Regions from separate parts of the Sodalis sp. RH24 genome, predicted to be linked through region 3. Evidence: predicted binding sites of a transcription regulator. Region 3 holds the regulator's gene; each other region holds the start of a gene.
The links. Region 3 encodes CRP, which controls carbon source genes, mostly activating them, when cyclic AMP is high. Its sites were predicted from a motif close to ATGTGANNNNNNTCACAT; they were not measured.
Positions count from the first base shown of each region.

Region 1: the regulator CRP is predicted to act here: its motif matches at 2,930-2,947, upstream of ACL2XG_RS16800 (PTS mannitol transporter subunit IICBA).
Region 2: the regulator CRP is predicted to act here: its motif matches at 3,785-3,802, upstream of ACL2XG_RS11115 (CdaR family transcriptional regulator).
Region 4: the regulator CRP is predicted to act here: its motif matches at 3,336-3,353, upstream of idnD (L-idonate 5-dehydrogenase).

Region 1 covers NZ_CP178729.1:3,699,205-3,705,001, reverse strand. The annotation lists gene ACL2XG_RS16805 (mannitol-1-phosphate 5-dehydrogenase) at 1-664, opposite strand, end outside; gene ACL2XG_RS16800 (PTS mannitol transporter subunit IICBA) at 751-2,673, opposite strand; gene ACL2XG_RS16795 (DUF3053 domain-containing protein) at 3,198-3,914, opposite strand; gene ACL2XG_RS16790 (RHS repeat-associated core domain-containing protein) at 4,482-5,797, opposite strand, start outside.
Region 2 covers NZ_CP178729.1:2,410,409-2,416,205, reverse strand. The annotation lists gene mtnN (5'-methylthioadenosine/S-adenosylhomocysteine nucleosidase) at 1-426, opposite strand, end outside; gene dgt (dGTPase) at 600-2,114, shown strand; gene degP (serine endoprotease DegP) at 2,272-3,717, shown strand; gene ACL2XG_RS11115 (CdaR family transcriptional regulator) at 3,901-5,058, shown strand; gene ACL2XG_RS11110 (enolase C-terminal domain-like protein) at 5,128-5,797, opposite strand, start outside.
Region 3 covers NZ_CP178729.1:4,092,507-4,098,303, reverse strand. The annotation lists gene ACL2XG_RS18470 (phosphoribulokinase) at 1-605, shown strand, start outside; gene ACL2XG_RS18465 (OsmC family protein) at 1,024-1,446, opposite strand; gene ACL2XG_RS18460 (hypothetical protein) at 1,406-1,594, shown strand; gene crp (cAMP-activated global transcriptional regulator CRP) at 1,762-2,394, shown strand; gene ACL2XG_RS18450 (YccS/YhfK family putative transporter) at 2,448-4,520, shown strand; gene argD (bifunctional acetylornithine/succinyldiaminopimelate transaminase) at 4,537-5,763, opposite strand.
Region 4 covers NZ_CP178729.1:3,441,977-3,447,773, reverse strand. The annotation lists gene ACL2XG_RS15670 (gluconate:H+ symporter) at 63-1,382, opposite strand; gene idnO (gluconate 5-dehydrogenase) at 1,464-2,228, opposite strand; gene idnD (L-idonate 5-dehydrogenase) at 2,244-3,275, opposite strand; gene ACL2XG_RS15655 (sulfite exporter TauE/SafE family protein) at 3,683-4,402, opposite strand; gene ACL2XG_RS15650 (LysR substrate-binding domain-containing protein) at 4,510-5,427, shown strand; gene ACL2XG_RS15645 (AAA family ATPase) at 5,533-5,797, opposite strand, start outside.

The DNA.
Region 1 (5,797 bases), 390 kb from region 3:
TGGCATGGCCGGTGTTAAGCGTAAACAGCTTACGTTCGACAAACGCCATCAGGTTATCGGTCAGCTCCATGCCGGCGATAGCCGGCGGCTCGCCGATGAACTGGGTTTTATCCACAATCCATTCGCTAAAGGTTTCCACCGTCACCGCCAGCGGATCCTGGGTTCCGGCTTCGGCCGGGGGTACGATGCGATCCACCGCGGAATCGACGAAACCGACGTGCTGCGCCACCCAGGCGTGATACTGCTCGGGCAGTGCCTTTAAGACATGCTGTTTCAACTGGCTGGTGCCGCGCACCATATTTTCACAGGCGATAATATTCAGCGGCCGGGTATTGCCCGCGTCATGGCGCGCGATCAACCCTTTGGCGACGGTACCGGCGATGCGTTCCAGGATCTGCGGCCCTACGGCGGTGGTTACCAAATCAACGTCGGCTATCAATGCCACCACTTCCGCGCCGGTGCTGTTAACGGCGCTGACGCCCCGGACCCTTTCCACATGGGACTGCTCGCCCACGACATGGACCTCGTATTCATGCCTGGCGTTCAAGGCGTCAAGCACCGTTTGGTTAACGTCGGCAAACACCACGTCCACCCCGGCATCGGCCAATAATTTACCGATAAAGCCGCGTCCGATATTACCTGCTCCGAAATGTAATGCTTTCATAGATTTAACCTTGGATTCTCTTAGTTAAAAAGGGGCCAACGCAGGCCCCCTCTCAAATACAACCGTTTCCATCGCCCGCGCTGTGGTTAGGCCGTTTTGCCGCCTTTGAGCAGCTCAAGCACTTCATCTACGTCGGTGGTGTTGATCAGGCGTTGGATAACCGCATCGTCGTCCAGCGCGTTGGTCAGGCTGGTAATGACCTGGATGTGCTCGTTATTGCGCGCGGCGATACCAATCACCAGACGGGCAATATCGTCTTCCTCATCACCGAAACGCACGCCCGCCGGATACTGGCAGAATACCACGCCGGTGCGCAGCACCTTATCCTTGGCCTCGATGGTGCCATGGGGAACCGCAATGGACTCGCCCAGGTAGGTGGAGGTCAGCTTTTCACGATCCAGCATCGCTTCCACATACTCCGGCAGCACGTAACCGCCGTTGACCAGTTGCTCACCGGCAAAACGGATTGCCTGTTCCTTATTGTCGGCCTGACGTCCGAGGAAGATATTGGCCGCGGTCAGGCGGAACAGGTTCTGCTCGCTGTCTTCGAAGCTGTCGTCCAGGGTGGTGATGACTTTATTCTGATTGGTTTCGGTCTTTTGCACCGCAACCAGACGCGCCACCAGATCGGTATACAGCCCGCTGTCCAGGAAGTTGGTCAGCGAGATATGCTGCGCCTGCGGGGCGTGGCGCATGGCCCGCTCGGTCAGGTCGCGGTGGGTGATCACCAGGTCAACATCCTCAGGCAGGCTGTTGATGGCCGTGTTGGTCACGCTGATATTGGTCAGCCCGGCTTCCTTGACTTTTTTACGCAGTACCCCGGCGCCCATGGCGCTGGAGCCCATGCCGGCATCGCAGGCCACGATGATTTTACGTACCGAAGCCAGGTCGCCGGTGGCGCCGGCGGTAACCGGCGCGGCCATGCCTTTGGACTGCGCTTTCATATCTTTTATACGACGGGTGGCGTCTTCAAGGTCGTCCCCTTCCTTGGCCTTCATGCTTTTCAGCAGGATCGAGGCGATAACGAAGGACACGGCAAACGCCGCGACTACCGCGGTAATATTGGCAAAATAGGCGCCTTTAGGCGTCATGGCCAGCACCGCCAGGATGGAACCCGGCGACGCGGGGGAAACCAGGCCGCCGTGCAGCACGCTCAGGGTAAACACGCCGGTCATGCCGCCGAGGATTACCGCTATCAGCAGACGCGGGTTCATCAGCACGTAAGGGAAATAGATTTCGTGGATACCACCCAGGAAATGGATGATGGCCGCGCCGCCGGCGGACTGTTTGGCGTTGCCGCGACCGAAAATCATGTAGGCAATCAGCACGCCCATGCCCGGACCCGGGTTGGCTTCAATCAGGAAGAAAATTGATTTGCCGGTGGCGGTAGCCTGCTGGATGCCCAACGGCGAGAAGATGCCGTGGTTGATGGCGTTATTCAGGAACAGGATTTTTGCCGGTTCGACAAAGATCGAGGCCAGCGGCAATAAATCGTGGCGTACCATCAGGTTCACGCCCGCCGCCAGGATATGGGACAGGATTTCAACCAGCGGCCCGATGGCCAGGAAGGCGATAATCGCCAGGATCATGCCGATGATGCCGGCGGAGAAGTTGTTGACCAACATCTCGAAGCCGCTTTTGATCTTGCCGTCCACCATACGGTCAAAACGTTTAATCGCCCAGCCGCCCAACGGACCGGCCAGCATGGCGCCGAGGAACATCGGCATATCCGCCCCGGCAATCACGCCCATGGTGGTAATGGCGCCCACCACGCCGCCGCGTTCGCCGCCGGCCAGCCGTCCGCCGGTATAACCGATCAGCAACGGCAGCAGGTAGGTGATCATCGGGCCGACTAATTTAGCCAGCGTCGCGTTGGGTGTCCACCCGGTGGGGATGAACAGCGCGGTGATAATCCCCCAGGCAATAAAGGCGCCGATATTCGGCATCACCATATTGCTCAGGAAACGGCCAAAATTTTGTACTCTGACCTTGATATCCGAAGAAGACATAAAAAACACCCCTATTGATACGCGCCGGACAATAAGGGCGCGTGAAAATTGTTGCGACAGTGTTGCATTCTCTGTCGGTAGTTCTATAAGCAGCGGGACTCTACCACGCTGCGTGCCGAATGCGTACTCAGCGGCGTAACTGTGACGAATATCACCATGTCACCCCCTGTTTATCCCCTATATCGGTGATATTCATCACAAATTCCGTATGAAAAAAAACCACAATTATAACTTCAGGGAGTTAACGGCGGGTAAATTGTGATAGAGATCACTCTTGCTTGCTGGGTATTTGTTTGATAAATGTGATTTGTATCACAAATTATTTATCATCCCAGCCGGGCATCGGCGAAGAGAGGGCGATAGCGGCTGATTTAGACGCTAAAAGGCGGAATTGCGTAGCTAAAGCTGTAAGAAAATTACCGCTGTAATACCTGCGTTTTCTCGCACGCACGACAGCCATCATGACGCGGATATGTTACAAAAAGGTGACCCGGCGGGCCACCTTGGTGTAACGCGGCGCGTCATTAGCGCAGGGCCGTCCCTGCGGCGGTCTGCGCCTGCATCAGCTGCTGGTGCTGGCTTTGCAGGCCGGCCATCAGCTCATTATATTGCGTCGCCTGCAGCCGGGTGGGAAAGGCCACCGACGTGGGGCTGTAGGTCACCTGGCTGCCCTGCATATTCAGGAAATTGCCCACCTGGATCAGGGTTTCCGCAAGCTGCGCCGCGCTGGTCACCACCGGCGTCACCTGCTGTGCCGGCTGAATCACCAGCTTGGTATAGGCCTGTTCGTATACCGCCTTCAGGTCGTCGGGCTGCTTTAGCGCGGCGCGGGAGTCATCCGCCTGTTTTTTCAGGCGTTCTATCTGCGGCCCCAGCAGATTCAGTGCCCCTGCGGACTGCTGCAAATCCACCCGGTGGGTAAGATAATCCTGCGGCACGCGGATCTGGCTGACCTGATCCAGCACCGGCAGCAGGCTGGCATTGACCGCCTGGGTATATTGCTGGGTAAAGGTCAGCAGGATCTGGTAGTCGGCCACATAGGTGCCGAACTGTTTTTTCTGATCGTCGGTCAGCGTCGGCAGGCGCTCGCCGCCCGGCAGCACGGTGGTTTGTAAAAACGCCATAAACGCCTTGCGCTGCTCCGGCTCCTTGTCGCCGCAGGCGGTAATCTGCAGCGCCAGCATCAATAGCACTGGAATCATCAGCGCATAGCGCAACTGCGCCAGTCTGTCCCTTAACATCATGACCAACTACTCCTGTAAAATAGCTCACCCCTTTCCCTGGTTACCCAATTAACGCGTCCTGTTTGCAGAGTAAGGATAGTCCACTTTGCGAGGAATAAATATGCTCAAAGCCCTACCGATGGTCTCATTTTTTTACAAAACCCGCGGCGCATCGAACCCATCCACGGCATCAAGGGTAAGGGAGGCACATCCGCTATTGCCATAGCGGTCCGTCAACCGCAACGGCAAGGCCGGAGGAATAAAGCCGTTGCCGGTCAGACTGAAGCCCCAAACGTTATCACCAGCCGGCGAGGGGCCGGCAGACGCATCGTAAACATCGGTCTCGATAATAAAATCAATAAGATTACTTTATTGCATCAGGTCACTTACCTCTATCATGTGATCATTTTAACGAAATGAAATGGCACGACAGCAGCTCTTTTATGATACTTAAATCATTAACGCGGATTTTCTTAGGTTTTATCAAGATGAAAACATGCTAATAAAACACCACATTTATAGTCATGCCGCGCACACAATTATTACTGTATATAAACGATGACTTGATTCAGATATTCCGTCGCTTTATTTAAGACTGAATTTCTTGGTCAAGTGAAAGCGCATGGGATCTTTGATTACGAAGGTATTCGGGGCGTCCCACTCCCATACGCGGCAAAAAATACCGTCAATAGTTTTATAACGCAATCCTTTGTCCTCCAAGTTTTTTAACAAGGTACGTATTGTAACCATTTCAAAATCTTGCGAGGCATGAGAACGCACGGTGATAATATCCACTTTATACTCACTTGCAAGGCGGGACGCAAAAAGATCGTCATCCTTAGGGAATCGCTCTAACCGGTAATTGTGCTGAAAATCACGGCGAGTGACCTCTGCGGGCGTAAAGCTATTGTCGGCTGCTTGCCGCAATCCCAACCTTAGCCTTCTTCCCTCTTTTATACCATACCTCACTTGAGTCCCTTGCGGCGGCGTGAAAAAACCCGCCTCTTGGTGATATTTTCCATGGGACGAAATAATAAGGCGTTCTGAATTTTCAGACCCTTTAAATAAATACAGATCGTCGCCCAACTCTATCCTGTTGCCAAGCGCGATATCTTCAAGACCTCCTCCCCTGGCGGTGTTAGCGCGTCTGGCCGCCAATTTGCCGACGCCCGCCCCCGCCCCCGCGCCTAATCCCAGAGCCAGCGATGCCCATCCCAGCGCCGCCGAGGCCTGCGGATTCTTTTCCTCCAGCGCGATGGAGGCAATGCCTGTCGCCGCCGCCGCCGCTTCAAGGGTAATCAAGACGCCCGCGACCAATGATAGTGAGGCGCCGCCGGTGGGGATGCTCAAGGCAAAGCCTACGACAGCCAAAACGATACCCAGAATGCCCTGCCAGCTGATATGGCCGCTCGGATCGGCGTTATTGACCGGGTCGCCGGCGCAATAGACATAGGCATTGATACCGCCCGCGCCGAACGGACTTAACGAATCCGGCGTATTAAAACGCATCAGCACCGGGTTATAAGCGCGATAGCCGTTGCCCAGGTGATAAGCGCCGCTCACCGGATCGGGACGCTCGCCGGTAAAACCGGGCAACGACGGGCGGAAGGCAGGACTAAAGCCCCAGGGGGTATAACGGACCAGCTCCGAGGTCTGATTTTCGGCCCGTGACCACAGCAGGCTGTTCTGATCATTGGTGGCCGTCAGTCGCAAGTGGGTACCGTCATGCACCGCTGCAGTGGCGCCGCCCAGTTTGGCTAGCCGCACCGGCCGCAACGCGCCGGGTTGCTGCTCGTTGACCCTCTCATCACTGCGGTAATAAAGCGCATGCGCGCCGCGCCCGGTTACCGATTGTCCGACCAATCGATTGAGGGCGTCATAGCCATAACCGCCGCCCGGAG
Region 2 (5,797 bases), 1.7 Mb from region 3:
GCGCACGGCGTGCTGATCCAGCCGGGCAATGCAGCTCTCCGCCAGCGCGATCAGCGACGCGTCCGCGGCGAAGGCCGCCGGGCATTGCGCCATTTGCCCCGGTGCGTAACCAAAGGCGGTGACATCCACATCGTGATAACGCACCTCGTCGGACACGACGATGTCCCCGACATTCAGGGATGCGTCCAGACCGCCGGCGGAACCGGTGTTGATAACATAATCCGGCTGGAAATGATCCAGCAGCAGCGTGGTGCCGAGCGCGGCCGAGACCTTGCCGATACCGGATTTCACCAAGGCCACGTCGACGCCATGGAGCCGGCCGCTGTAAATATCGCATCCCGCCTGCTGCCAGGTGGTGCGGCCTTCCATCTGATCGCGCAGCAGGGCCACTTCCTGTTCCATCGCGCCGATAATGCCTACTCTCATCTGGTTGTCCTTCTGGTTAAGAAACAGTGGATAATAAATAGTGAATAGTAATGTAACCGTTTAATCGGCGCCGCCATTCTATCACGGCCGCGGCCGGGAAATAATTGTCGCCGCTGTTGCATTTAGCGGCGGGTATGGGTATCACGGTATAAGAAATCATCCCGGGGAACATGATGTCCGCAATCGACTTTAGCAAGAAACTCAGTTTTCAGCGCCCGTTCAGCCATCCCATCGTCGCCGAGGATGAATATAGCGTCATCCGCCAGTTTGAAAGCGATCGGGGGCGGATTATCAATTCCGCCGCCATTCGCCGCCTGCAGCAGAAAACCCAGGTCTTTCCCCTGGAACGCAACGCGGCGGTGCGCTCCAGGCTGACCCACTCCATGGAGGTGCAACAGGTCGGACGGCATATCGTCAAAGAAATCTTCCACCAGCTCAAACGCGAGCGGCGCATCGCGCCGCTGGGGCTGGAGCAGTTGGAGGCGCCGTTTGAAAGCATCGTGGAAATGGCGTGCCTGATGCATGATATCGGCAATCCCCCGTTCGGTCATTTCGGCGAGGCGGCCATCAACGACTGGTTCAGCCAGCGCCTGGACATCGCCGGCCTGGGCAACGAGGCCCAGGGTAACGATCGTTGCCGGGTCGAGGTATTGCGCCTGCGCGCCGGCGAGGATGACGACAACGCGCTGCGCAGCCGTATCCGGCTCGATTTGTGTCATTTCGAAGGCAATGCCCAGGCCATCCGCATGGTGCACAGCCTGCTGAAGCTGAACCTGACCTATGCCCAGGTGGGCTGTATTTTAAAATATACCCGTCCGGCCTATTGGCGCGGCGCGATACCGGCCGAATTCAGCTATCTGATGAAAAAACCGGGCTACTATCTTGCCGAGGAAGAGTATGTCAAAGCGTTGCGCGAACAGCTGGGGCTGGGGGAATTTCATCGCTTCCCGCTGACGTATATCATGGAAGCCGCCGACGATATTTCTTATTGCATCGCCGATCTCGAAGATGCGGTGGAAAAAAAGATCTTTACCGTCGAACAGCTTTATAACTACCTGCAACAAGAATGGGGCGGCGTGGAGAAAGGCGATTTATTTGAAAAGGTGGTCGGCCAGGCATTCGATAAGATAATGCGCAACCAGGGGCTGCGCAGCGGCGATCAGTTTTTTATGTATTTGCGGGTAAATACCGTGGCACGGCTGGTGCCCCATGCGGCAAAACGGTTTCTCGATAATTTGTCGCCGATATTCGACGGATGCTTTAACCAGGCGCTGCTGGAAGATTCCAGTCCGGCTTACCGCTTATTGAAAATATTCAAAGGCGTGGCCTTCAAACATGTGTTCAACCATCCGGAAGTAGAACAGCTGGAATTACAGGGCTACCGGGTTATCAGCGGCCTGCTGGAAATCTACAACCCCCTGCTGGATATGCCGCTGGCGGCGTTTCGCGAGCTGGCGGCGCAGGATGACCACCGGGACTACATGATCCCCACCCGCCTGTTTCATAAATTATCCACCAAACATCGTCTGGCTTATGGTGAAGCGGTAGCCGGGTTAAATCGCTACCCGTCGCGCCAGCAGCCCATGATGGAATTTTATTATCGGGCGCGTTTAATTCAGGACTATATTAGCGGCATGACCGATCTTTATGCCTGGGATGAATACCGCCGCTTAATGGCCGCGGAGTAAGTCAGGGTTAGCGCAGTATTTGTAAATACGCCCAATACTTTTTTACCATTATGGTTTTTTTGCTACTGAACTTCGGGTTATTTGATTAATCTCACAGATACGACCACAGCAATGGGTCCGCATCATTACCTGATACTTACAGTTGAGACAATGTTAAATGAAAAAAACTTCTTTGGTCCTGAGTGCGCTGGCATTGTGTCTGGGTGTGGCGCTGGCGCCTGTTTCATTGTATGCGGCGGAAACCGCCTCGACCAATCAGCAGCTCCCAAGCCTGGCGCCGATGCTGGAAAAAGTCATGCCATCGGTGGTCAGCATCAGCGTCGAAGGCAGCACCGCCGTCAGTTCGGCGCGCGTGCCCGAGCAGTTCCAGCAGTTCTTTGGCCAGGATTCCCCGCTGTGCCAGGAAGGGTCGCCTTTCCAGGCGTCGCCCCTGTGCCAGGGCGGCGATGAGGACGGCGGCGGCGACGGCGAGGGCAATACCCCGCCGGCCAAGGAAAAATTCATGGCGCTGGGCGCGGGTGTGATTATCGATGCCCAGAAAGGCTACGTGGTGACCAACAATCATGTGGTCAACGACGCCACTAAAATCCAGGTGCAGCTGTATGACGGCCGCCGATTCGACGCCAAGATCATCGGCCGCGATCCCCGTTCCGATCTGGCGCTGGTGCAGCTGATCGACTTTAAAAACCTCACCGCCATCAAGATGGCCGATTCGGACCAGCTGCGGGTCGGCGATTATACCGTGGCCATCGGCAACCCTTACGGCCTGGGGGAAACCGCCACCTCGGGTATTGTGTCCGCGCTGGGGCGCAGCGGGCTGAATATTGAAAACTATGAAAACTTTATCCAGACCGATGCCGCCATCAACCGGGGCAACTCGGGCGGGGCGCTGGTTAACCTCAACGGTGAGCTTATCGGCATCAATACCGCCATACTGGCGCCGGACGGCGGCAATATCGGTATCGGCTTCGCCATTCCCAGCAACATGGTGAAAAACCTGACGGCGCAGCTGGTGGCCTATGGCCAGGTCAGGCGCGGCGAAATCGGCATTCTCGGCACCGAGCTCAATCCGGAGCTGGCCAAGGCGATGAAAGTCGACGCCCAGCGCGGCGCGTTTGTCAGCCAGGTGATGCCTAAATCCGCCGCCGAAAAGGCCGGGGTGAAAGCCGGCGATGTCATCGTCACCATGAACGGCCGGCCCATCAACAGCTTTGCCGCGTTCCGTGCGGATGTCAGCTCGCAGCCGGTCGGCACCAAGGTCCAGCTCGGCCTGCTGCGCGACGGCAAGCCGGTAACCGTCGATGTGATCCTGGAGCAGAGCACCCAGCCGCAGCTTGATTCGGGCAATGTCTTTACCGGCATCGAAGGCGCGGAATTGAGCAACATGGATACCGGCGATCAGCAGGGCGTCAAGGTGGACAATGTCAAGGCGGGCAGCACCGCGGCGAAAGTCGGCCTGAAGAAGGGCGATATCATCCTGGGCGTCAACCAGCAGCCGGTGCAGAATATCGGCGAACTGCGTAAAATCCTGGATGCCAAGCCGCCGATACTGGCGTTAAACGTCAAACGCGGCGATACCACGCTTTACCTGCTGGCGCAGTAATCCCCCGCGTCCGGCTCTCGCCACCAAGACGGCGTCATCACGACGCCGTCTTTTTTTGCCCGAAAGAATGTGATATCCCGCACAAAATAAGCGAGCAAGATCACGCTTTGTGCTTCTGCACAATGTATGAGCGCCAGCACCCGGGTATAATAGGGCAAAGGGCTTAACAGAACCGAGGCGGGGATGGCAACGTATCATCTTGATGCGAAATTGGCGCAAGAAATTGTGGCAAGAACGATGCAGATTATCGACAGCAATATCAACGTGATGGATGCGCGCGGCCGCATTATCGGCAGCGGCGATGAAGAGCGGGTCGGTGAACTGCACGAAGGCGCGTTATTGGCCCTGTCGCAGGCCCGGGTCGTGGATATCGACGACGGCGTGGCCCGGCATTTGCACGGGGTACGGCCCGGTATCAACCTCCCGCTGAAAATCGACGGCAATATCGTCGGCGTTATCGGCCTGACCGGCAATCCCAGTCAACTGCGGCAGTATGGCGAGCTGGTCTGCATGACGGCGGAAATGATGCTGGAGCAGGCGCGCTTGCTGCATATGCTGGCGCAGGACAGCCGGCTGCGCGAGGAACTGGTGCTGAATTTAATCCGCGCCGAGGAAGTCACGCCGGCGCTGATCGAATGGGCCCAGCGGCTGGGCATCGATATCAACCAGCCCAGGGTGGCGGCGGTGGTGGAGGTGGACAGCGGGCAGTTCGGCGTCGACAGCGCCATGGCGGAGCTGCAGCAGCTGCAAACGCTGCTCACCACGCCGGAGCGCGATAACCTGATCGCCATCGTATCGCTGACGGAAATGGTGGTGCTGAAACCCGCGCTGAACAGCCACGGGCGCTGGGATGCCGAAGAGCATCGCCGGCGGGTGGATACGCTGTTTTCGCGCATGACCGAAAGCAGCCGCCTGCGGGTACGTATCGCCCTGGGCAATTTTTTCCCCGGCGCCGGCGGTATTGCGCGCTCCTGGCGTACCGCGCGCACCACCATGTCGGTGGGCAAGCAGCGGCTGCCCGAGCAGCGCCGTTATTTTTATCCCGATCTGATGCTGCCGGTACTGCTCGACAGCCTGCGCGGCGGCTGGCAGGCCAGCGAGCTGGTGCGCCCGCTGGCAAAACTCAAGGCCATGGATAACAACGGCCTGCTGCGCCGCACGTTGATTGCCTGGTTCCGCCATAACGTTCAGCCCACGCCTACCTCCAAGGCGCTGTTTATCCACCGCAACACCCTGGAGTACCGCCTCAACCGCATTTCGGAAATGACCGGCCTGGATCTGGCCAATTTTGACGATCGGCTGCTGCTCTACGTGGCGCTGCAGCTGGATGACGAAGCCTGATCCCATCGTCCGCGGCCCACCCCATGTCGCCGGCAAACTCAGGGTACGGCCGGCCGTACCCTGGATGGGTTAACGCAGCATCGCCGGCCGTTTCCGGTCAAAGGTCCAGCCGGGAATCAGATACTGCATCGCCTGCGCGTCATTGCGCGCGCCGGACGGCATGCGCTTGTAAAGCTCATGCTGCCGTTCGATTTGCGCCATATCGATTTCCACGCCGAGCCCCGGTTTACCGTTGAGTGTGATCGCGCCGTCGACGATTTGCAGCGGTTCTTTGGTCAGATGCTCGCCTTCCTGCCAAATCCAGTGGGTATCCAGCGCGGTGGGCTTGCCCGGCGCGGCCGCGCCGACATGGATAAACATCGCCAGCGAAATATCAAAATGGTTATTGGAATGACAGCCCCAGGTCAGGCCCCATTCATCGCACAGCTGCGCCACGCGTATCGCGCCCTGCAGGGTCCAGAAATGCGGGTCGGCCAGCGGAATATCAATGGCGTTAAGCTGTACCGCGTGGTTTAGCTCGCGCCAGTTGGTGGCAATCATATTGGTCGCCACCGGCAGCCCGGTGGCCCGTTTGAATTCCGCCATCACCTCGCGCCCGGAAAAGCCCTGCTCGGCGCCGCAGGGGTCCTCGGCATAGGCCAGCACGCCGCGCATATCCTGGCACAAATCGATGGCTTCCCTAAGCGACCAGGCGCCGTTGGGGTCGATGGTAATACGCGCGTCCGGAAACCGCCTGGCC
Region 3 (5,797 bases):
CCGGCCGCGGTCAGTCGCGTAAATATCTGCATACGTATGACGAGGCGGTGCCGTATAACCAGATCCCCGGTACCTTTACGCCCTGGCAGGCGTTGCCGGAACCGACGGACGTGTTATTTTACGAGGGGCTGCACGGCGGCGTGGTAACCGATAGCCATGACGTGGCGAAGCACGTGGATTTGCTGGTGGGCGTGGTGCCCATCGTCAACCTGGAGTGGATCCAGAAACTGGTGCGCGATACCGGCGAGCGGGGGCATTCGCGCGAGGCGGTGATGGATTCGGTGGTGAGGTCGATGGAGGATTATATTAACTACATCACGCCGCAGTTTTCCCGCACCCATATCAATTTCCAGCGGGTGCCGACCGTCGACACGTCGAACCCTTTCGCCGCCAAGGCGATTCCCTCACTTGACGAAAGTTTTGTCGTTATTCATTTCCGTAGCCTGGCGCATATCGACCTGCCTTATCTGCTGGCGATGCTGCAAGGCTCCTTTATTTCCAATATTAATACGCTGGTGGTGCCCGGGGGCAAGATGGGGCTGGCGATGGAGCTGATTATGGGGCCGCTGGTACAGCAGTTGCTGGAAGGAAAGGAAATTAAGTAAACTCGAGGCCTCGGGCGGGAACACCACGCCCGATTCGACCCCATCGGCATGCTTTCCCTTGAACACGCCAGGATTCGCTGCGGTGTTGGCGGGCCTAGCATACCGTGGGGCGCTCGGTCGGGCGGGAACACCACGCCCGATTCGACCCCATCGGCATGCTCTCCCTTGAACACGCCAGGATTCGCTGCGGTGTTGGCGGGCCTAGCATACCGTGGGGCGCTCGGTCGGGCGGGAACACCACGCCCGATTCGACCCCATCGGCATGCTCTCCCTTGAACACGCCGGGTTTGAGTGCGGTGTTGGCGGGCATACCGTGCCATGGGGCGCTCGGTCGGGCAGAGAAACCATGCCCGATTCGACCCCATTGGCGCGCTCTCCCTTGAACACGCCGGGTTTGAGTGCGGTGTTGGCGGGCCGGTTAGGCGGCGGGGGCGTGGTGTTCGTCGCGCACTTCAAAGCTGTGGGTCATATTGACCGACGCGCCGAGCATCAGTGAGACCGAGCAGTATTTTTCCGCCGATAGCGTCACCGCCCGCTCCACCGCCTTGTCGGTCAGCCCGGCGCCGGTGACGATAAAATGCAGGTTGATATGGGTAAACAGGCGCGGCGCCTCGTCGCGGCGCTCGGAGGTGAGTTTGACCTCGCAGTCCCGGACGTCCTGCCGCGCTTTGTGTAAAATCGATACCACATCAATGGCGCTGCAGCCGCCGACCGACATCAATACCATTTCCATTGGGCTGGGCGCTTTTTCGCCCGCGTTCCCATCCATCAAAACCTGGTGGCCCGAGGCGGATTCGCCCATGAAAGACAACCCTTCTACCCATTTGACCCGTGCCTGCATTATGATACTCCTGATGAAAAGCTTTCCAGCAGACTACATTTTTGTTGGAAAACTGGCAATGTTACTGAACATACTTCATGCTGAAGCAAGACAACAGAAGACACTGCTTCAAACCTATGCTAAAAACAAGGCTGGATCGGCCTCATGATAATGAAAGGGCAAGAGATCGATCGGAACATCACATTACCAGACCCTAATAAGTTCCCTTACGTCGCTCCGTTTAAACGCGGAGTCAGAGTGAATAATACAAGCGCCGTAACAGGGAATACGATGTCCCGAACCTGGGATAGCGATGACAAAAGAGGATAACAGCGAATGGTTCTCGGCAAACCGCAAACAGACCCGACTCTCGAATGGTTCCTGTCTCATTGCCATATTCATAAGTATCCATCGAAGAGTACACTTATACATCAGGGTGAAAAGGCTGAAACGCTTTACTACATCGTTAAGGGCGCCGTGGCGGTGCTGATTAAGGATGAAGAAGGCAAAGAGATGATTCTCTCCTATCTTAACCAGGGAGATTTCATCGGTGAGCTCGGCCTATTCGAGGAAGGTCAGGAACGCAGTGCCTGGGTACGGGCGAAAACCGCCTGTGAAGTCGCCGAGATTTCGTATAAAAAATTCCGGCAGCTGATTCAGGTGAATCCGGATATCCTGATGCGCCTGTCGGCGCAAATGGCCAGTCGTTTACAGGTAACGTCGGAAAAAGTCGGCAACCTGGCATTCCTGGACGTTACCGGACGCATAGCGCAAACCCTGTTGAACCTGGCGAAACAACCCGACGCCATGACCCACCCCGACGGCATGCAGATAAAAATCACCCGTCAGGAAATCGGCCAGATTGTCGGCTGTTCCCGCGAGACGGTAGGACGTATTCTTAAAATGCTCGAAGATCAAAATCTTATATCCGCGCACGGTAAAACCATTGTTGTTTACGGCACGCGCTGATAGCCCCGTTATACAGGCGTGGTGCTTCGTACCACGCTTTTTTTGCTGACAGTATGTGGCGCCGGTTAATCTACCACCCTGAAGTAAACTATGCCCTGCGGCAAACCATCGTGCTATGCCTGCCGGTGGCCGCCGGCCTGTTATTCGGCAGCTTGCAAAACGGCCTGCTGTTTTCGTTGGTCCCTGCCTGCTGCAATATCGCCGGCCTCGATACCCTGCATAAACGGTTTTTCAAGCGACTGGCCGTCGGCGGCGTGCTGTTCGCGCTGAGCAGCGTGCTGATCCAGGTGCTGTTGGCCGTGCCGGTGCCGTTGCCCTTGGTGATGCTCGGCCTGGCGCTGCTGTTCGGCGTTACCGGTGAAATCAGCCCGCTGCACGGCCGTTTATTGCCCGCCGCGCTTATCGCCGCCATCTTTACCCTGGGGCTGGCCGGCAATGTGCCGCCCGCCGTGCCGCCGCTGCTGTATATTGCCGGCACCGCCTGGTACGGGCTGTTCAACGCCCTGTGGTTCCGGTTGTGGAAGGAGCAGCCGATGCGGGAATCGCTTAGCCTGCTGTATCGGGAGCTGGCGGATTATATCGAGGCGAAATATACCCTGCTGACACAGCATACCGATCCGGAAACCGCCCTGCCGCCGCTGTTTGCCCGCCAGCAGGCGGTGATTGATCTGATTGCCCAGGTATACCAGCAGCTTTATATGCTGTCGGCCAATGATCAGCTGCAGTACAAACGCCTGCTGCGTTCTTTCCAGGTGGCGCTGGATTTGCAGGAGCATATCGCCGTCAGCCTGCACCAGCCGGACGAAGTACAAAAACTGGTGGCGCAAAGCCACGCCGAGGCGGTTATCCGCTATAACGCCCGGCTGATTGCCGCGCGGTTGCGGGTACTGGCGGATGATATTCTCTATCACCGGCAGCCGGGGCGTTTTAACATGGCCACCGCGCTGTCGGCCCTGGAAAAAATTGCCGACCGGCATCCGGATAATCCGGTCGGACAGTTTTGTTATTACCATTTCAGCCGTATCGCCCGGCTGCTGCGTACCCAGCGCCCGCTTTACCGCCGCGACCTGATGGCCGACAACCAGCAGCGGCTGTCGTTTTGGCATGCGCTGGTCAGCTACTGTTCCTTTAAATCCATGGCGCTGCGCAGCGCGGCAAGGCTTGGGATTATGCTGGCCATCGGCAGCAGCCTGGGGCTGGTATTGGATCTCCCCAAACCCTACTGGATTTTAATGACGGTGATGTTTGTCAGCCAGAACGGCTATAACGCCACCCGGGTGCGGATCCAGCATCGGGCCCTGGGCACGTTGGCGGGGTTGGTGATTGCCGCCGGCACGCTGCAATTCAGGCTGAGCGACGGCACGGTATTGCTGTGCATGTTGTTCCTGACGCTGGCGTCTTACCTGGTGTTGCGCAAAAATTACGGCCTGGCGATGATCGGCATGACGGTGACCGCGGTGTATACGTTGCAGCTACTGTCGCTGAACGGCGCGCATTTCCTGGTGCCCAGGCTGGTGGATACGCTGATCGGCTGTATGCTGGCGTTCGGCGGCATGCTGTGGTTATGGCCGCAGTGGCAAAGCGGTATGCTGCGCAAAAACGCCCATCTGGCGCTGGAGCGGGACCAGGACGCGCTGCGACTGCTGCTGCAACCCGCCCCCGAGCCGGCGGCGCTGGCCTACGCGCGCATGAAGGTCAACCAGGCGCACAACGCGCTGTTTACGTCGCTTAGCCAGGCGATGCGGGAGCCGGCGTTTAATTCGCGCTATCTGACCGATATGCGTTTATGGGTGACCCATAGCCAGTTCATCGTCGAGCACATCAATGCCATGACCATCCTGGCGCGGGATCACTACATGCTGACGCCGACGCTGGCGCAAAAGTACCTGGCCTCTTGCGAGGTGGCGCTGCAGCGCTGCCAGCAACGGCTGGAATATGACGGCCCAAGCTCAGACAGCCCGGTGATGGATGCCGCCGGCGAAACGCCGGAGCTGCCCGGCACCCTGATGGAACGCCATCTGCGGCGTATTCTGTTCCATCTGGGCGTGATGCATACGATTTCATCGGTAGCCTGGCGCCAGCGGCCGCAGCACGGCAACTGGCTGGCGCGCCGGTTAAGCCATTAGTCTCCCGCCGCGCGCCTTAGGGTTTGGCGGCGATAACCTGCGCCACCGCCTGTTCAAACCGGGCCATGCCCTGTTCGATATCGGCGAACTCCACCACCAGCGACGGCGCGAAACGGATGACGTCCGGACCGGCGTTGAGGATCATCAGGCCCTGCGCGGCGCTGGCGTGCAGGAACTCGCGCGCCCGGCCATGGAACTGCGGCCGCAGTTCGGCGCCCAGCAGCAGGCCCATGCCGCGCACATCCGAAAATACCTGATATTTGTCGTCAATCGCCTGGAGCGCGCTGACGAAACGATCGTGCCTTTCGTTAATGCCCGCCAGGACTTCCGGCTGGTTAATCACATCCAGCGCCGCCTCGGATACCGCGCAGGCCAGGGGATTGCCGCCATAGGTGGTGCCGTGGGTGCCCACTTTCATCACCGAGGCGATCTCTTCCGTAGTCAGCATGGCGCTGATGGGGAAACCGCCGCCCAGCGCCTTGGCGGTGGTCAGAATATCCGGCGTTACGCCATAGTGCATATAGGTAAACAGCTTGCCGGTGCGCCCCATGCCGCACTGCACTTCGTCCATCACCAGCAGCGCCTGATTTTGGTCGCACAGATCGCGCAGGCCCTGCAGGAATTCCGGCGTGGCGGGCATAATGCCCCCTTCACCCTGAATCGGCTCCACCACCACGGCGCAGGTATGATCATCCATCACCGCCTTGACGGCCGCCAGATCGTTAAAAGGCACATGGACGATATCCGCCGGTTTTGGCCCGAAGCCGTCGGAATATTTTGGTTGCCCGCCCACGGTAACGGTAAACAGCGTGCGGCCGTGGAACGCGTTATGAAAAGCGATGATTTTGGTTTTATAGGGGCTGTGGCGGGTAATGGCGTAGTGACGCGCCAGCTTAAACGCCGCTTCATTGGCCTCGCCGCCCGAATTGGCAAAAAACACCCGGTCGGCAAAGGTGGCGTTAATCAGCTTGCGCGCCAGGCGCAGCGCCGGTTCGTTGGTAAAGACGTTGCTGGTGTGCCATAGGGTTTCGCCCTGGGCTTTCAGCGCCGCGACCAGCGCCGGGTGGCAATGTCCCAGCGCAGTGACGGCAATGCCGCCGGAGAAATCAATATATTCCTTTCCGTCCTGGTCCCATACCCGGCTGCCCTTGCCCCGGACCGGAATAAACTGCGCCGGTGCATAAACCGGCAGAATAACCTGGTCGAAAGTTTCCCGCGTTACTGCGCTATTATCTGTATTCATATGTAATTACCCGGTCCGCAACAAATCAAGAAGT
Region 4 (5,797 bases), 650 kb from region 3:
GCAGCCATGGCCGGCAGACCGGGAATATCCTTTCGCGTTACGCTCCAAAAAATCTGTGCCAACTAATGGATAATCATATTGAGCAATAGTACACCGGCTAATCCGATAAACGAGATCAGTGTTTCCATGACCGTCCAGGTTTTCAAGGTTTCAGCCACGCTCAGGTTAAAATAACCCTTAAACAGCCAAAAGCCCGGGTCGTTGACATGGGATGCGATCACGCTGCCCGCGCCGGTCGCCAGCACCATAAGCGCCGGATCGGCATGGGTGACGGCGATAATCGGTAAAACAATGCCCGAGGTGGTGATCGCCGCCACGGTGGCCGACCCCAGCGCGATGCGCAATAACGCCGCGACGCACCAGCACATGACAAGCGGCGACAGCGACGTGCCGCGCATGATATTGGCGATAAAATCACCGACGCCGCTGTCCACCAGTACCTGTTTAAAGGCGCCGCCGCCGGCGATAATAAAGATGATCATGGCGATGGCGGCAATGGAATCGCCCAGGATATCCATCACCTGGCCGATCTGGCGCCCGCTGCGCAGGCCGAGAGTAAAAATACCCAGTACGATGGCGGCAAACAGCGCCACGGCGGGATTACCGATAAATTCCAGCAACAGACGCACGCCGTCGTCTTTCGCCATGGTCATATCGGCGATCGCAGCCAATGCCATCAGAATGACCGGGATAATGGCCACGGTCACACTGACGGCAAAACCGGGCATTTCCTGTTCGGTAAAAATTTTCGGGTTGAATAATCCCGCCGGCGGTTCTTTTTCAAATTTTTTCAGCAGTTTGGAAAAAAGGGGGCCGGCGATAATAACGGTCGGAATAGCGATGATCAGGCCATAAATCAGCGTGGTGCCCAGGTTGGCGTTAAAAATGATGGCGATAGCGGTAGGGCCGGGATGCGGCGGCAAAAAGCAGTGGGTCACCGACAGGGCGGCAACCATCGGAATGCCCACATACAGCAAAGGCAGCCCCGAGGCGGCCACAATGGTAAATACCAACGGCAACAAGAGGACGAAACCGACTTCATAGAACATTGCCAGGCCGACCACCAGCCCGGTTATCACCAGCGCCCACTGGATGCGTTGTTTGCCAAAAAACTGTATCAGCGTCGTGGCGATGCGCTGGGCGGCGCCGGTATCGGAGATCAGGCGTCCGAGCATAGCGCCGAATCCCAGGATCATCGCCAAACCACCCAAGGTGCCGCCAATACCGTTTTGAATCGAGTGCATGACCGCCAGCGGTTTCATGCCCTCGGCGATACCCACCACCGCCGCCACAAACACCAGGGCGATAAAACCATTGACTTTAAATTTGATCATCAATATCAGGAGTAATATTACCCCTAATGCAATAATTATAATCGGCATATCCAATCCCCATGCTAATGACGAAAAGTCGCCCGCGGGCGGCTCCCGTCATTTATTTATTATTCGTTATTTTTTTTACTTTCAGACTGCCGCCAACATACCGCCGTCAACAAAGATCAGGTGACCGTTGACAAAATCAGAGGCTTTCGCCGCCAGGAATACCGCGGCGCCGATAAGTTCCTGCGGGTCTCCCCAGCGGGCGGCCGGGGTGCGTTTGGTCAGCCAGGCGGTAAATTCCTGGTTATCGACCAGGGCCTTGGTCATTTCGGTATTAAAATAGCCGGGGGCGATGCCGTTAACCTGAATATTATAACGGGCCAGTTCCACACACATGCCGCGGGTCAGCATTTTAACCGCGCCCTTTGACGCCGCATAGGGGGTAATGGTGTCACGGCCGAGTTCGCTTTGCATGGAGCAAATATTGATGATTTTACCCCGGTTGCGTTTGATCATGTTACGGGCAACCGCTTGTGAAACCAAAAATACCGCCGTTTGATTTACCGCGATAATATCGTTCCAGTCTTTCTCAGGAAATTCGGTAAACGGATGGCGTCGCTGGATGCCGGCATTGTTAATCAAAATATCAATAGGGCCGATATCGGACTCAATTTGCTCAATAGCGCTATTAACGGCCTGGCTTTTCGTCACATCAAATGCGACAGAATAAGCGGTATACCCTTGGTCCCGTAACTGCTGCGCCGCTTTTTCCGCGCGGGCGGCGGTAATATCATTGATGATGATTTCCGCACCCGATTGCGCCAGTCCGTTGGCCAATAAAAAACCAATGCCTTGGGCGGAGCCGGTAATCAGCGCTTTTTTATTTTTTAATGAAAAAATATCGTTCATTTTGGATCCCTATTTTCAAAAAACCAACTGTACTTTTGACGCTAACGATTTGTCCGCCGCGAAGATCAACGCCTGTTCAAGTTCGGCCTGCGGATATTCACCGGATAACAACGGCAGCGGGTCGATGGTGCCGTTGCCCAGCCAGGCCACGGCGGTATTAAATTCGGTGGTGAAACGAAAACTCCCCACCAGCCTGATTTCCTTGGCTATGACCATCATCATGGGGAACTCCGGCGTCACGCCGCCCATGCCGACCTGGACTAAGGTACCCCTGGCCCGGGTTAATTCCAGGCAGCGCGTAATGGACTGGGGATGGCCCGAGGCTTCGAACGCGATATCGAAGTAGCCTTTTTGATCGGCATACGCGGAGAAATCACCGGCCGCCGCATGCAGGGTTTTGGTGGCGCCCATTTGGGCGGCGATATCCAGGCAACGCTGGCTCAGGTCGGCGCAGATGATTTCCCGCGCGCCCGAGGCCTTGGCGGCCGCCACCAGCAAGCTGCCGATAGGCCCGACGCCGGAGACAAAAACGGTTTTACCCTTAACGTCCCCGGCCTGATTCACGGCGTGAATGGCCACCGCCAGCGGTTCGGCAAAAGCCATGACGCGTTCATCGAGGGCATTGTTAAAGGGGATGCATTGTTCCGTATCCACGACTTTAAATTGCGTGAATCCGCCATCCACATGCGGGAAATACATGGCGCTGCCGAAAAAGCGCATATTAATACATTGATTTTCCTCACCGGACAGGCAATATTTACACTGTTTACAGGGCTTGCTGGGGTTAATGGCCACGCTCTGGTTAACGGATAACCCCGGGGCATCGCTTTTTACCACATGGCCGATAACTTCGTGCCCCAGAATCATGGGCTGGCGCACTTTGAAATTTCCGACCGCACCCTCCTGGTAATAATGCAGATCGGATCCGCAAATCCCGCCGCGGGATATTTTAACCAAGGTCCCCTGGCCGGAATATTCTACGTTTTGCGCCACCACGGCAACGGCTTTTTTTCCGGTAACCACGCAAGACTGGGTATCAACGTTCATTTTTATTTCCTCAACGGTAATGTCGTTGAGGTGCAGTTAAACGGCTATGGATGTGCAAAACTGTGATGGATGTCACTTAAAAATGATGTAACGAAAATGATGTAACGCATAACGTGATTGACTTAATAAAAAGCAACCTCCGTTCAAAATGAACAAGAAATAATGTGAATAACCCGGTATGGTAAATTGGCCGCTAAATAGATGCTAATTATGTTATTAGGTATTTGCTATCCCTCATTATTACGGATCGCGAGAGTACGCCTCTGATAAACAGGCGATAGTTACCGCCGCCGCCTGTCCAGGCATTGTCGGTTGCCGGTGCTGGCTTTATGTATGCTTGGCCATTGGGTTCTATTTTTTATTTTTATGGATTTTATAGCGCGTTATATTCCGCAGGGAATCATTTATCAATTAAGCGCGTCCCAAATCATTGAGGCGCCCGCCACCAGCATCATGGCGTCAATCAGGCGGTTAAAGGTTTTTTCAGCCATTTTCACCAAGAATATTTTACCGATGTACATGCCGGCAACCAGCGTACCGCCTACCATCAGGCCACTGATAACGACGGACCGCGGCAGGGCGCCGATGGCCCCGAACGCCGATGCCTTGGCAAGGTAGATAGCAAAGGAGGCGGCCGCTTCCGTCGACAGCAGCGCGCCTTTTGTCAGCCCATACCCGGCAAAAAGGGGGATGGTCAGCGGGCCCGTGGAGAAAACCACCCCGGTGAGGTAACCGACCAGTGCGCCCGCCAGCGCCAGTTGCATGGGGTTGAGCGTTATTGCCCGGGCATTGGCCCAGTGGCGCGCCGGGATCAGCAGGAAGAAAAACAGGCCGATGCAGAAGTTGGAGAGGGGCGCAGGCATCAGCCACAGCGTATTGGCGCCCAGGACGGCGGCGGGGATACCCGGCAGGGAATACCACAGAAAGGCCCTGATATTGATGTCCCTGCGCCACATAAGCACACGCGAAACATTACCCATAATGGCGGCGATGGCCATGATGGGAACCGCGGCCTTGGGACCAAAGGTATACGCCAGCGCCGGCAACAGCATGATGGAAGCGCCTGTGCCCACCATGCCGCTGATGATGCCGGCCGCTATTCCAATAATGACAATGATCAGATACATCACGCCGGCACGTCCTTTTTCAGGGGGTAGTAACCATGATGATAGCGATCAGAAATGGAATGGCTCGTGATAAAATATCACGCAATAGTGATAAAAAAGGACTGGTTATGCATTCACTCCCACCCCTGGCGGCATTACGGGCATTTTTGGTTGCATGCCATGCCGGCAGCTATACCGCCGCCGCCAAAGAATTATGTATTACCCATGGGGCGGTCAGCCGCCATATGCAGGTGGTTGAAAAATGGTTCGGCGTTAATTTATTCAGCCGGGAAGGCCAGCGACGCGTGCCGACGCCTTACGCCCTGACGCTGGCCGGGGAGCTGGGGAGCGCGTTTGATAACCTGTCCGACATCGCCCTGCGCTACGGCAACGGTGGACGTAATAATGTCTTTAATGTCAGCGTGCCGACCACACTGTGCCTGAAATGGCTGCTGCCCCGCCTCGATGATTTTTATACGCGCTTTCCCCAGGCAAATTTGCAGATTTCCACGGCCAATACCGAGCAATTGCACATTATCGGGCACTATGACCTGTTGATCCGGCGTGATATCAGCGTAGCGGAGTATTCCGCGATCGCGTTTTTGCAAGATCAGCATTGCCTGATGGCCTCCCCCGCGCTGCTTAAGCGTTATCCGCTCCGCCTGCCCGCGGATGTCCTCGCCTGTCCCCGCATTGAAACCCTGACAAGGCCTGAGCAGTGGAATCTGTGGCTGGCGGCGGCCGGCCTGCGAAAAACACCCGCGAGCTTATTTCGCCGTTACGACCATTTCCACGTTTCCCTGCAGGCGATGCTGGAAGGGATCGGGGTGGGATTGGGGCCGGTCAACACGCTGTCGGCGGAGATAATGCATGGCCGTCTTGTCCCGCTGTTTCCGCAATTTACCGTTGCCCCCTGTCAATACCAGGCCTTAACGCCGGTGAGCGTGCAAAAAACCGTATTGCACCAAGCGTTTGAGCAGTGGCTGGTGGTGCAGGGGAAAGCGCTAAATGCCGATGGCGATAACGACGCAAACACAACAGTCTGAGCGAATGCCGTGCCGGATACGGGGGTCAGGAATGCCGGCAGCAATGGAATAGTCGGGGCGCTGGCAACGTTTACTTCACCGGCGGCGTGCGGTGCGGCGGTGGTATTATTCTCCGTTGCCGGACAGAGCATCAAGAACAAACGTGGCCCGATCCGCTACGTTGGTTTTTGGTATTGCCAAAATGTCATAATCCAATGCCGGGTAGGCGGTGACCAGCAGGCCGTATTCAGCCAAAGCCGCGTCAAAAGAATGCCGCCGTTCTGGATCTTCGGCATAAATTTCGGCCCAGGGCGGCGTTAAAAAAACCTTGTGATGATAGCGCAAAGAAATGCCATAGCGCTTTAAATAAGGCTTACCCGTGATGTGCTCA